Regions from separate parts of the Flavonifractor sp. DFI.6.63 genome, predicted to be linked through region 2. Evidence: predicted binding sites of a transcription regulator. Region 2 holds the regulator's gene; the other holds the start of a gene.
What was found. Region 2 encodes HrcA, which represses chaperone genes, less so after heat shock. Its sites were predicted from a motif close to TGTTAGCACTCNNNNNNNNNGAGTGCTAACA; they were not measured.
Positions count from the first base shown of each region.

Region 1: NE547_RS04315 (Hsp20/alpha crystallin family protein) is a predicted target of HrcA. The motif match lies at 3,597-3,627, and genes of this name have one in related genera.

Region 1 covers NZ_JANGBE010000005.1:115,968-121,918, forward strand. Annotated here, with positions in the region: gene NE547_RS04305 (hypothetical protein) at 1-93, shown strand, start outside; gene clpB (ATP-dependent chaperone ClpB) at 229-2,859, opposite strand; gene NE547_RS04315 (Hsp20/alpha crystallin family protein) at 2,972-3,400, opposite strand; gene NE547_RS04320 (MATE family efflux transporter) at 3,704-5,089, shown strand; gene NE547_RS04325 (hotdog fold domain-containing protein) at 5,150-5,551, opposite strand; gene NE547_RS04330 (pyridoxal phosphate-dependent aminotransferase) at 5,716-5,951, shown strand, end outside.
Region 2 covers NZ_JANGBE010000004.1:16,540-22,490, forward strand. Annotated here, with positions in the region: gene NE547_RS02835 (MATE family efflux transporter) at 1-590, shown strand, start outside; gene NE547_RS02840 (S66 peptidase family protein) at 706-1,746, opposite strand; gene NE547_RS02845 (GNAT family N-acetyltransferase) at 1,743-2,201, opposite strand; gene hrcA (heat-inducible transcriptional repressor HrcA) at 2,427-3,479, shown strand; gene grpE (nucleotide exchange factor GrpE) at 3,493-4,044, shown strand; gene dnaK (molecular chaperone DnaK) at 4,167-5,951, shown strand, end outside.

The DNA.
Region 1 (5,951 bases), on a different contig from region 2:
TACGCCGCCCTGGGCGGCGGCGTGACCCGCTCCCTGTCCGTGGATATGCACGGCAAGGGCCTGAGCTCGTACCTGCTGGATCTGGACATCTGAACGGGATCGGCTGCCCCTTCCCGCAGCCCTTCCCGATCCGCCCCAAACGATGGGCCGCAAGACCGCCGCGGGGCTCCGGAATCAATCCGGAGCCCCGCGGCGGTTTTGACCGATGGAGCAAACCTGAGCGGACGCTTATGCGTCCACCACTTCGCCCCGCAGCACGGTATGGGACGAAACGGTCAGCTGGCCGTCCACACAGTCTACGGTGAGGGTCTCGCCGGGAGCGGCCTCGTCGGCAATGATCCTGCGGCTGATGAGCGTCTCCACCGTATGCTGCACGAAGCGGCGCAGGGGCCGGGCACCGAAGGCGGGGTCGTAGGCGCTGTCGATGATGAAGCGCCGGGCGCTGTCGGTAAGGGTCACGGTGAGCTGTTTCTCCGCCAGGCGGCCGTTGAGCTCGGCTGTCAGCAGGTCGATGATGCGGGTGATGTTCTCCTTGGTCAGGGGTTTATAGAAAACGATCTCGTCCAACCGGTTCAAAAACTCGGGACGGAAGGAGTGATGCAGCAATTCCGTGACGGCCTTCCGGGCCGCTTCGGTAATTTCCCCGCCGGCGTCGATGCCGTCCAGCAGATACTGGGAGCCCAGGTTGGACGTCAGGATGATGATGGTATTCTTGAAGTCCACCGTGCGGCCCTGGCTGTCTGTGATACGCCCGTCGTCCAGGACCTGGAGCAGTACGTTGAACACGTCGGGGTGGGCCTTCTCCACTTCGTCGAACAGCACCACGGAATAGGGATGGCGGCGCACCGCCTCGGTGAGCTGGCCGCCCTCCTCGTAGCCCACGTATCCCGGAGGGGCGCCAATGAGCCGGGAGACGCTGAACTTCTCCATATATTCGCTCATGTCGATGCGCACCAGGTTCTTCTCACTGTCGAACAGAGCTTCGGCCAGAGCCTTGGCCAGTTCCGTCTTGCCTACGCCGGTAGGGCCCAGGAACAGGAAGGAGCCGATGGGGCGGTCCGGGTCGGCGATCCCCGCCCGGGAGCGGAGGATGGCCTCGCTGACCAGGCGCACGGCCTCGTCCTGACCCACGACCCGCCGGTGGAGGATGTCCTCCAGGTGGAGCAGCTTCTCCCGCTCGCCCTCCATCAGCTTGGCCACCGGGATGCCGGTCCAGCGCTCGATGATGCGGGCGATCTCTTCCTCCGTGACCTTATCCCGCAGCAGGGAGCGGGCTCTGCCCTCGTTGGCGATGGCCTCTTCGGCCTCCAGCTGCTTTTTCAGCTCGGGAATCCTGCCGTACTGCAGCTCCGCGGCCCGGTTCAGGTCGTACTCCCGCTGGGCCTTCTCCAGCGCGGCGTTGGCGGCCTCCAGCTCCTCGCGGAGCTTCTGGACCTTGCCGATGGCGTTTTTTTCGTTTTCCCACTGGGCCTTCTTGGCGTTGAACTCGTCCCGCAGTTCGGCCAGCTCCTTCCGGATCTCGGACAGATGCTCCTGGGACAGGGTATCATCCTCTTTTTTCAGGGCGGCCTCTTCGATTTCGTGCTGGATGATCTTCCGCTGGATCACGTCCAGCTCGGTGGGCATGGAGTCAATTTCGGTGCGGATCATGGCGCAGGCCTCATCGATCAGGTCAATGGCCTTATCGGGCAGGAAGCGGTCGGTGATATAGCGGTTGGAGAGGGTGGCGGCGGCGATGATGGCGCCGTCCTGGATCTTCACGCCGTGATAGACCTCGTAGCGCTCCTTCAGGCCGCGGAGGATGGCGATGGTGTCCTCCACCGTGGGCTCGTTCACCAGGACGGGCTGGAAGCGCCGCTCCAGCGCCGCGTCCTTCTCGATATACTGGCGGTATTCGTTGAGGGTGGTGGCGCCGATGCAGTGCAGCTCGCCCCGGGCCAGCATGGGCTTGAGCAGATTGCCCGCGTCCATGGCGCCCTCGGTCTTGCCGGCCCCCACGATGGTGTGCAGCTCGTCGATGAACAGGACGATGCGGCCTTCCGATTTTTTGACCTCGTTCAAAACGGCCTTCAGGCGCTCTTCAAACTCGCCCCGGTACTTGGCGCCCGCAATCAGGGAGCCCATATCCAGGGCAAAGATGGTCTTGTCCTTCAAAGAAGCGGGCACGTCGCCCTTCACGATGCGCTGGGCCAGCCCTTCGGCGATGGCGGTCTTGCCGACGCCGGGCTCGCCGATGAGCACGGGGTTGTTCTTGCTCTTGCGGGAGAGGATGCGGATGACGTTACGGATCTCGTCGTCCCGGCCGATGACCGGGTCCAGCTTGCTGCTCCGGGCCCGCTCCACCAGGTCGGAACCGTACTTTTTCAGCGCGTCATAGGTCTCCTCCGGATGGTCGGAAGTGACCCGCTGGTTGCCCCGGACATTGGTCAGCGCCTGAAGGACGCCCTCCCGGGTGACGTTATAGGTGCGGAAGAGCTCCTTGAGCGCCCGGTCGGCGGTATCGACCAGCGCCAGCAGCAAATGCTCCACCGAGACGTATTCATCCTTCATGCCGGCGGCGATGGACTCGGCCGTGCTCAAAGCTTTGTCGACCCCGGCGGAGACGTAGAGCTTGCCCTGCTCCCGGCCGGAACCGGAGACCCGGGGCAGTTTTTCCACCTCCGCTTTGACCGCGGCGGTGAGGGAGGGGACCGTGAGGCCCAGATTGCCCAGCAGCTGCGGGATCAGGCCGCCCTCATCGGCGAGCAGCGCGAGCAGAAGATGCGCCTGCTCGATCTGCTGGTTGCCGTATTCGGTGGTCAGAGCCTGGGCGTTCTGTACGGCCTCCAGGGATTTTTGGGTATAGTTCTGCGCGTTCATATCGCGTCACGTCCTTTCGAAAAACGAAATTGAAAAAACCGGAAACGGGGCGCCGGCCCCCCGCCGGCGCCCCGTTTCCGTAAGGTTCCGGTTGGGGATAGCGCGCAACAGGTTACTCGATGGCGATCCGGCGGCTTTCCGGCACGGCGGGAACCGTCTTGGGCAGGGTCAGCTCCAGAATGCCGCTTTTATAGGCGGCGGTGATGGCGGTCTCATCGATGCCGGTGATATCGAAGGAACGGGTGAAGCAGCCGTACCGGCGCTCCCGGCGGATGTAGCTGCCCTTGCCGTCCTTCTGGTCGCTGTGCTCCTGATGGGCGGCGGTGATGGTCAGGATACCGTCCTTCACGTCCAGGGAGATATCCTCCTTCTCAAAGCCGGGCAGCTCCGCCTCCAGGACGAATTTGTCGCCGTCGTCGCGGATGTCGGTGCGGAAGGCGGGCAGACTGGCATTGCTGCTGCGGAAGAAATTGCGGGTGAAGTTATCAAAGGTGTCAAACAGATTGTCGTCGCTGCGTTCGAAAGGAAGCATACCAAACATAAAAAACTCTCCTTTTCCAGTTGATTTGTTGGGAAAATAGATTAGCAAATAATTGAATCAAGTGCTAAACACGAAACAAAAGCATGGCGTTCAACCTCTTTCCGGGGCCATACGGCCCGCTGAATCTCTTTTTCTGATGTTTAGTATAGGGCCGTTTTGTGAACAAATATACACGTAATTGTGGCCAAATTGTAAACATTAGCACTCGTAGTTGAAGAGTGCTAACGGAAAGACGCCCTTTACGCGGCGAAGGAAAAGGGGTATAATCGGCTGGACTGCGTACAAAAGGTGGCGAATCATGCGATGAAACGAACCAATGACCTGGGCCGTGATCCTGTGTTCCCGCTGGTGTGCCGGCTGGCCATTCCAACCATGCTGGCCCAGCTGGTCAGCGTGCTTTACAGCATCGTGGACCGGATCTACATCGGCAATCTCCCGGTCATCGGGGACCTGGCCCTGGCAGGCGTGGGGGTATGCGGCCCCATCGTGACCCTGCTCTCCTCCTTTGCCACCCTGGTGGGGCTGGGAGGCGCGCCCATTCTGGCCATGCGTATGGGGGAGGGCAATCCCAAACAGGCGGGGCGGGTCCTGTCCAACTGCTTTTTGATGCTTCTGGCGCTCTCCGGCGCCCTCACGGCCCTGTTCCTGCTGAGCAAGGAGCAGCTGCTGCTGTGGTTCGGGGCCAGCGCGGATACCTTCGGCTATGCGGACACCTATCTGACGATCTACACCGCAGGCACCTTTTTTGCCCTGATGGCGGCGGGGATGAACAGCTTCCTCATCGCCCAGGGGTTCTCCGGTCTTGGGATGGCCACAGTGGTGCTGGGGGCGGTGCTCAATATCGTACTGGACCCGCTCTTTATGTTTGGACTGGATTTGGGCGTGGCCGGTGCGGCCCTGGCCACGGTGCTCTCCCAGATGGCCTCCTGCGGTTTCGTGCTGACCGCCCTGCTGCGGCCGAAGATGCCCGTCCCCCTGCGCTGGGGGGGCTTTTCCCGGTCCATCATGCTGCGTGTGCTGGCGTTCGGATTGTCGCCCTTCCTCATCATCGCCACCGACAGCATCCTGCTCATCGTCCTGAATACGGTGCTCCAGCGCTACGGCGGGGCCGAGCTGGGGGACGCCCTTATTACCTGCGCCACCATCGTGCAGAGCTATCTGCTGCTCATCACCATGCCCATGGGCGGCCTGACCCTGGGCACCCAGCCGGTGATCAGCTTCAACTACGGCGCGGCCAGAGCCGACCGGATCCGGCAGGCAATGAAGTCGATCGTGGGGCTGTGCCTGGCATTCTGTGTGGGGATGACGCTTGTGACCCACACGCTGTCCCCGTATTTTGTCCGGCTGTTTACCCAAAGCCCGGAGCTGATCGAACGCTCGGTGCGGTATATCAAGATGTTCACCGCCATGATCATCCCGCTGGCCGTCCAGTATCCTCTGGTGGATGAGACCACCGCTCTGGGCCAGGTACGGCTGGCCCTGTTCTGCTCCCTGTTCCGCAAGTCGGTCTTCCTGGCGGGGCTGCTGCTGCTGCCCGCCCTGTTTTCGGCGGAAGCGACCTTCCTGTCCGAGCCCATTGCCGACGCTGTGGCCGCGAGCGTCACCACCTGCCTGTTCCTGCGCATCATCCCCAAGGTGCTGGAGCGGCGCGTCCGTGAAGCCGGGGCAGACCCGGCGCCCCGGCCCTGAAATGAGACAAGCGGCCCGGCGCATCAGCGCCGGGCCGCTTTCCAATGGATGTAACAGGGATCAGGGTTCTTTCCGCTGGCACTTCTTGGGCGTTACGCAGGTGCCCTCAGCAATGGCCACTACGATGGGCTCGTCCAGGAAATCGGCGGCGGAGTCGCTGATGTCGGGGCGGGGAACGGCCACCTTGCGGGCCTCGAACTTCATCTTGCGGGAGGTATTGCCGATGTGGGTGATCTCGCCGTAGGCCTCGATAAAATCACCGGCATACACGGGCGCCTTGAACTCGATGTTGTTATATGCGCAGAACAGGCCCTCGTCGCCGTCGCACTTGATCAGCAGCTCGGTGGCTACATCGCCGAACAGGTGCACCATGTGGGCACCGTCCACCAGATTGCCGCCGTAGTGGGCGTCCTTTGCAGACATGCGCAGACGAATCATAGAGGTGTATTTCTTCTCATCCATGTCGATCCACTCCTACTAAAATATTTTTTGCAGGAATTCTTGCCTTCCCTATTCTACGTCTTTCCGAAGGGGTTGTCAACCGGGGAAATTCGTGCTACAATGCGCTTATCCGCTTTAAAGCGCAAAAGCGCCTGAGGGGAAAGAGAAGCAAGGGAGCTTAAAGTATGGTTTCGGAACATATGGTAAAGCTGGGGATGAACCGCAACATCATGCGGGAGATCTTCGAGCATGGAAAGCGCCGGGCCAAGGTCGTGGGCGCGGGGAACGTATTGGACTTTTCCCTGGGCAACCCCAGCGTGCCGCCCCCGGCCAAGGTGAACGACACCATCCGGGCCGTGTTGGACGGGCCGTTGCACGACAGTGTCCACGCCTATACCAGCGCCCCTGGCGACCAGGGCTG
Region 2 (5,951 bases):
CCACCGAGATCCTGGCCGCCCGCGCTCTGGCGGGCAACATCGAAGACATTTGCTCGGTGGCTGTGTTCGCCGTGGCGGGCACCGCCTCCATTATCATCGGCCGGGAGATCGGCGCGGGCCGGCGGGACACCGTCTATGAGGTGGGGGCCGCGCTGAATACGCTGGCCATGCTGTGCGCCCTGGCCATCGGGATCCCTATGGTCCTGTGCGCCTGGTTCGTCTTCCCCGGCCTGCTCTATCCCATCTTTCACCTCTCCGGCGCCGCCGGCTCCATCACCACTATGATGCTCACGTTCACCGGCATATTCCTGGCCCTGCGTTCCTTCAACTCCGTCAATATCGTAGGCGTGCTCCGGGGCGGCGGCGACGTGCGTGCCGCTACCGCCATCGATCTGATCCCGCTCTGGTGCGCGGCGATCCCGGCGGCGGCTTTCCTCGGGCTGGCGCTCCGCCTGAGCGTCTTTTGGGTCTTTGCGGGGATCGAGCTGGAGCAGGTCGTGAAGTTCGGTTTCGGCGTGCGGCGCTTCCGCTCCCGGGAATGGATCAACGACGTAACGCAATTTGCCAAATCAGAACCGGGGACGGCGTAACGCCGTCCCCGGCAAGAATCGAGCCCTGTCCGTCATGCATCCCTCTGTCGAAAAAGGCCAAAGGCCTTTTTCGACAAACTGCGGGGACGGCGTTACGCCGTCCCCGCAGACTGTCTTATTCTGATTTTGTGGCGCTCTCCAGCAGGGTGAGCGTCTTTTTTTCGCAGTCCAGCTCCGCGGGAACCCCGATGGGCAGCACACCGATGGGGGCGGCGTGGCCGAAATTCAAATTATAGAGGATGGGAAGCTCGCTTCGCCCGGCCTCTTCCGCCACCACCTGACGCAGGGCCTGCTTATACTCTTCATAGTAGGCCTCGTCCTGGGGCTTGCCGAACAGAATTCCGCTGACCGCGTCCAGGACCCCCTGGGCCGCCAGATTGCGCAGGGCCCAGGTAACGAAGGTGGGCGAGGGCTTATCCTCGCTGGTCTCCAGAAACAAAAGCGCGCCCCTCCATCGTTCCGGCGCGGGCCAGACCGGCGTACCGGCCGCCATCATGAACACGTCGATACAGCCGCCCAACAGAGGACCGCGCACCGTACCGCGCCCCTGAAGCAGCTCGTAGCCGTGCACGTCCGGCCGCAGGATCTTCCGCCGGTCCATATTCTCCTCCGCCCAGGGCACAAAGGTATCGCTCCAGAGGGGGCTGGGCTTGATCTGGTAACCCGCCGTATCCCCAAAAAGCACATCCCGCACCGCTTGGGCGGTATAATCGAACATGGCCCCGTACTCCCCGAATTCGCACAGGACGGAAGGACCGTAAAAGGAGGTCACGCCTGCCTTAAGCATCATAAAATGGTTGATGGTGGTATCGGAATAGCCCATAAAAATCTTGGGATGGGCGGAAATCACCGCATAGTCGATATAAGGCAGCAGCCGGATGGTATCGTCCCCGCCGATGGCGGAGAAAATAGCGGCGATGGAGTCATCCCGAAAGGCGTCCATCAGGTCCCGGGCCCGCAGCTCCGGATGCGCGTGGACAAAGGCCGCACCCTTCAGCGCGTGGGGCATGGGACGCACGCGCAGGCCGAAGTCCTCTTCCAGCCGCCGCTTTGCAATCAAATACCGGTGGAGCAGCTCCGCCTCCCCCAGGCCGCCCCAGGACAGGCTGACCACCGCCACCGTATCCCCGGCCTTCAGCCGCACGGGCCGCTTCATAATTCCAGCTCCATCCGGACGTCGGAGAGCTGGAACCACTTGTCCGAATACTCCACGTATTGAAAGCCGAAGTCCTCATAGAGCCTGAGCGCGTCCTTGAGCTTATGGTTGGAGGTGAGCACCATCCGGCGCTGCCCCGCGTCCCGGGCGGCCTGGATGACCGCTTCCATCAGCGCGCGGCCGACGCCTTTTCCGCGGAATTCCTCCCGCACCCCAAGCTTGAGGGCCTCGCACACGCCCTCCCCCTGGAGTTCCAGCATCACCATACCCACAATCTGCTCCCCCCACCGGGCCAGCAGCACCCGTCCGCCGTCCGCCAGGAAGCGCTCCGGCGCGGCCAGCATCTCCAGGTCCACCGGCTCCAGCAGGTCGTGCTCCAGCAGCCAGGGCAGGGAGATCTCTTCCAGCTCGTGTTGATAGCGGGGATCATAGTCGATGATCGCAAAGGCATCCACGTCGGTCAGCCCTCCTTTATTCTTCGTTTAGCATACCATAGGTTCCCCCGTGCCGTCAATCTCTCCTGCTTTCGCATTCCCGCGACTCAGGTGCGTTTTCCCGGCCCGCCCGCCCCGTTCATATTTAATTTACATCCGGCCTATTGACTTTTCGGGGGGACGGTGGTACATTATCTTTAGCACTCAGAGATGTTGAGTGCTAAAATCATACGGGAGGCGGCGCAAATGGATTTGACGGAACGAAAAAAGCGGATCCTGCGCGCCATCATCGAAAGCTACATCGAGACGGCGGAACCGGTGGGTTCCAAGGCCGTCGCCGCAAATATCGGCATAGAGGTCTCCTCTGCCACCATCCGCAACGAGATGGCCGACCTGGAGTCCATGGGGCTTTTGGAAAAACCCCATACCTCCGCCGGGCGTGTGCCCTCTCCCCTGGGGTACCGGCTGTACGTCAACGAGCTGATGGAAGAACATAAGCTCTCCATCCAGGAGACGCAGCGCATCAACCAGGCCCTGCGCATGAAGATGCGGGAGCTGGACCGGGTGCTCACCGAGGCGGGCCGCGTGGTGTCCCAGTTGACCAATTATCCCGCTTTCGCCCTCTCCTCCGGCTCCGGCCGGGTGACCATCCGCCGCTTTGACCTGCTGATGGTGGAGCGCAATGCCTTTATCATCGTGGTGATGACCGATACGAATATCGTGCGCAACCGGCTCATGCGCCTGCCCTCGGACTTGACCGAGGCCCAATTGCAGATGCTCAATACCCTTTTGAATACGACCTTCACGGGCCTGTCCCTGGAGGAGATCACCCCGGAGCTGATGCGGGTGGCCCAGCATGCCGCCGGCGAGGCTTACGGCCTGATCAGTCTGGTGGTCTCCTTTGCCATTGAGGTGCTGGAGGCGCTGGAACAGCGCACCGTACACACCTCGGGCATCACCCATCTGCTGGAGCTGCCGGAGTACCGCAGTCTGGACCGGGCCCAGCCGCTGATGAGCTACCTGTCCGACGAAAACGACCCCGCCCACTTCCCCATTCCCAAGGACAACCCCATGGATATCCTGATCGGCCCGGAAAACGTAGCCGACGCGCTGAAGGATTCCAGCGTGGTGGTGGCCAGCTATGACATTGGGGACGGCATGCGGGGCGTTATCGGCGTGGTGGGCCCCACCCGTATGGATTACGCCAAGATCACCGCCCGGCTTTCCTATCTGGCGGAAGGGCTCTCCCGGCTGTTCGGCCGGGGGGAGCTGCCCGGCGGCACAGACGATAAGAAATAGGAGATGACCTCTTATGCGCGAGAAGAACGAAATGCCCAAGGACGAATTGGAGCAGGAGCCGCCTGCGCCGGAAACGCCCGGAGCCGCCGCGCCGGATGCCGGAACGGACGTCCCCGATCCCCTGCTGGAGGAGCTGGAGACCCTGAAAAACAGTCTGGCCGATCAGGAGGATAAATTTCTCCGCCTGGCCGCCGAGTACGATAATTACCGCCGCCGCAGCCAGAAGGAAAAGGAATCCGCCTGGGCGGACTCCAAGGCGGAGACGGCCGCGGCTTTTCTGCCGGTATACGATAATCTGGAGCGGGCGCTCAAGCAGGAGACCAGCGACGAGGCCTACAAGAAGGGCGTGGAGATGACCATGGCCCAGCTGCGGGAAGTCCTCTCCAAGCTGGGTATCGAGGAGATCCCCGCCCTGGGCGAGGCCTTCGACCCCAATCTTCACAACGCCGTGATGCATGTGGAGGACGAGGCAGCCGGAGAAAATACCATCGTGGACGTGTTCCAGGCGGGCTTCCGCTCCGGCGACAAGGTCATCCGCTTTGCCATGGTGAAGGTCGCCAACTAGCCCGAAGCGCGGAGCAGCCGCCCGTCGCGGAGGGCGCGCAGCAGGACGCCCAAGCGCCCCGTCCGCGCCCCGGATTTCTTTTGTTAAAACAAAACCCTGATAAATATTGGAGGAACGGAATTATGTCTAAAATCATCGGTATCGATCTCGGTACGACCAACTCCTGCGTCGCCGTCATGGAGGGCGGCGAGGCCGTTGTCATCCCCAACGCGGAGGGCAACCGCACCACCCCGTCCGTGGTGGCCTTCTCCAAGGACGGCGAGCGTATGGTGGGTCAGGTGGCAAAGCGCCAGGCCATCACCAACCCCGACCGGACCATCTCTTCCATCAAGCGTGAGATGGGCTCCAACTACAAGGTGACCATCGACGGCAAGAATTATACGCCCCAGGAGATCTCCGCCATGGTGCTGGGCAAGCTCAAGGCGGACGCCGAGGCCTATCTGGGCCAGAGCGTCACGGAAGCCGTCATCACCGTGCCCGCCTACTTTACCGACGCCCAGCGCCAGGCCACCAAGGACGCCGGACGCATCGCGGGCCTGGATGTCAAGCGTATCATCAACGAGCCCACCGCCGCAGCCCTGGCTTACGGCGTGGACAAGGACTCCGACCAGAAGATCATGGTCTACGACCTGGGCGGCGGCACCTTCGACGTGTCTGTGCTGGAGGTCGGCGACGGCGTGATCGAGGTGCTGGCCACCGCGGGCAACAACCGCCTGGGCGGCGACGACTTTGACAAGTGCGTCATGGATTGGATGGCCGCCGAGTTTAAGAAGGACACCGGCATCGACCTGAGCGGCGACAAGGTGGCCATGCAGCGCCTGAAGGAGGCCGCCGAGAAGGCCAAGATCGAGCTTTCCGGCGTCACCTCCACCAATATCAATCTGCCTTATATCACCGCCGACGCCACCGGGCCCAAGCACCTGGACCTGACCCTGACCCGGGCCAAGTTCGACCAGCTGACCGCCCATCTGGTGGAGGCGACCGCCGGCCCTGTCAAGCAGGCGATGAGCGACGCCGGCCTCTCCTCGGGCGAGCTGGCCAAGGTCCTGCTGGTGGGCGGCTCCAGCCGTATCCCCGCGGTTCAGGACATGGTCAAGAAGCTCACCGGCAAAGAGGGCTTCAAGGGCATCAACCCCGACGAGTGCGTGGCCATCGGCGCGGCCCTGCAGGGCGGCGTTCTGGTGGGCGACGTGAAGGGCCTGCTGCTGCTGGACGTTACCCCCCTGTCCCTGGGCATCGAGACCATGGGCGGCGTGATGACCAAGCTCATCGAGCGCAACACCACCATCCCGGCCAAAAAGAGCCAGGTGTTCACGACCGCCGCCGACAACCAGACCTCCGTTGAGGTCCACGTGCTCCAGGGCGAGCGTGAGATGGCCCAGTACAACAAGACCCTGGGCCGCTTCAACCTGGACGGCATCGCCCCCGCCCGCCGCGGCGTGCCTCAGATCGAGGTCACCTTCGACATCGACGCCAACGGCATCGTCAACGTATCCGCCAAGGATCTGGGCACCGGCAAGGAGCAGCACATCACCATCACCTCCTCCACCAACATGTCCAAGGAGGACATTGACAAGGCCGTCAAGGAGGCCGAGCAGTTTGCCGCCGAGGACGCCAAGAAGAAGGAAGAGATCGACGTCCGCAATCAGGCCGACCAGGTGATCTACCAGACCGAAAAGGCTCTGGAGGACGCCAAGGACAAGATCGACGCCGGCGACAAGGCCACGGTGGAGGCTGCGCTGACCAAGCTGAAGGACGCCATGAAGGGCACCGACGTGGAGGCGATCAAGGCCGCCACTGAGGAGGCCAGCAAGGCTTTCTATCCCATCGCGGAAAAGATGTACCAGCAGGCCAATCCTCAGGGCGGCCAGGCAGGCCCTGACATGGGCGGCGCCAATTTTGCCGGC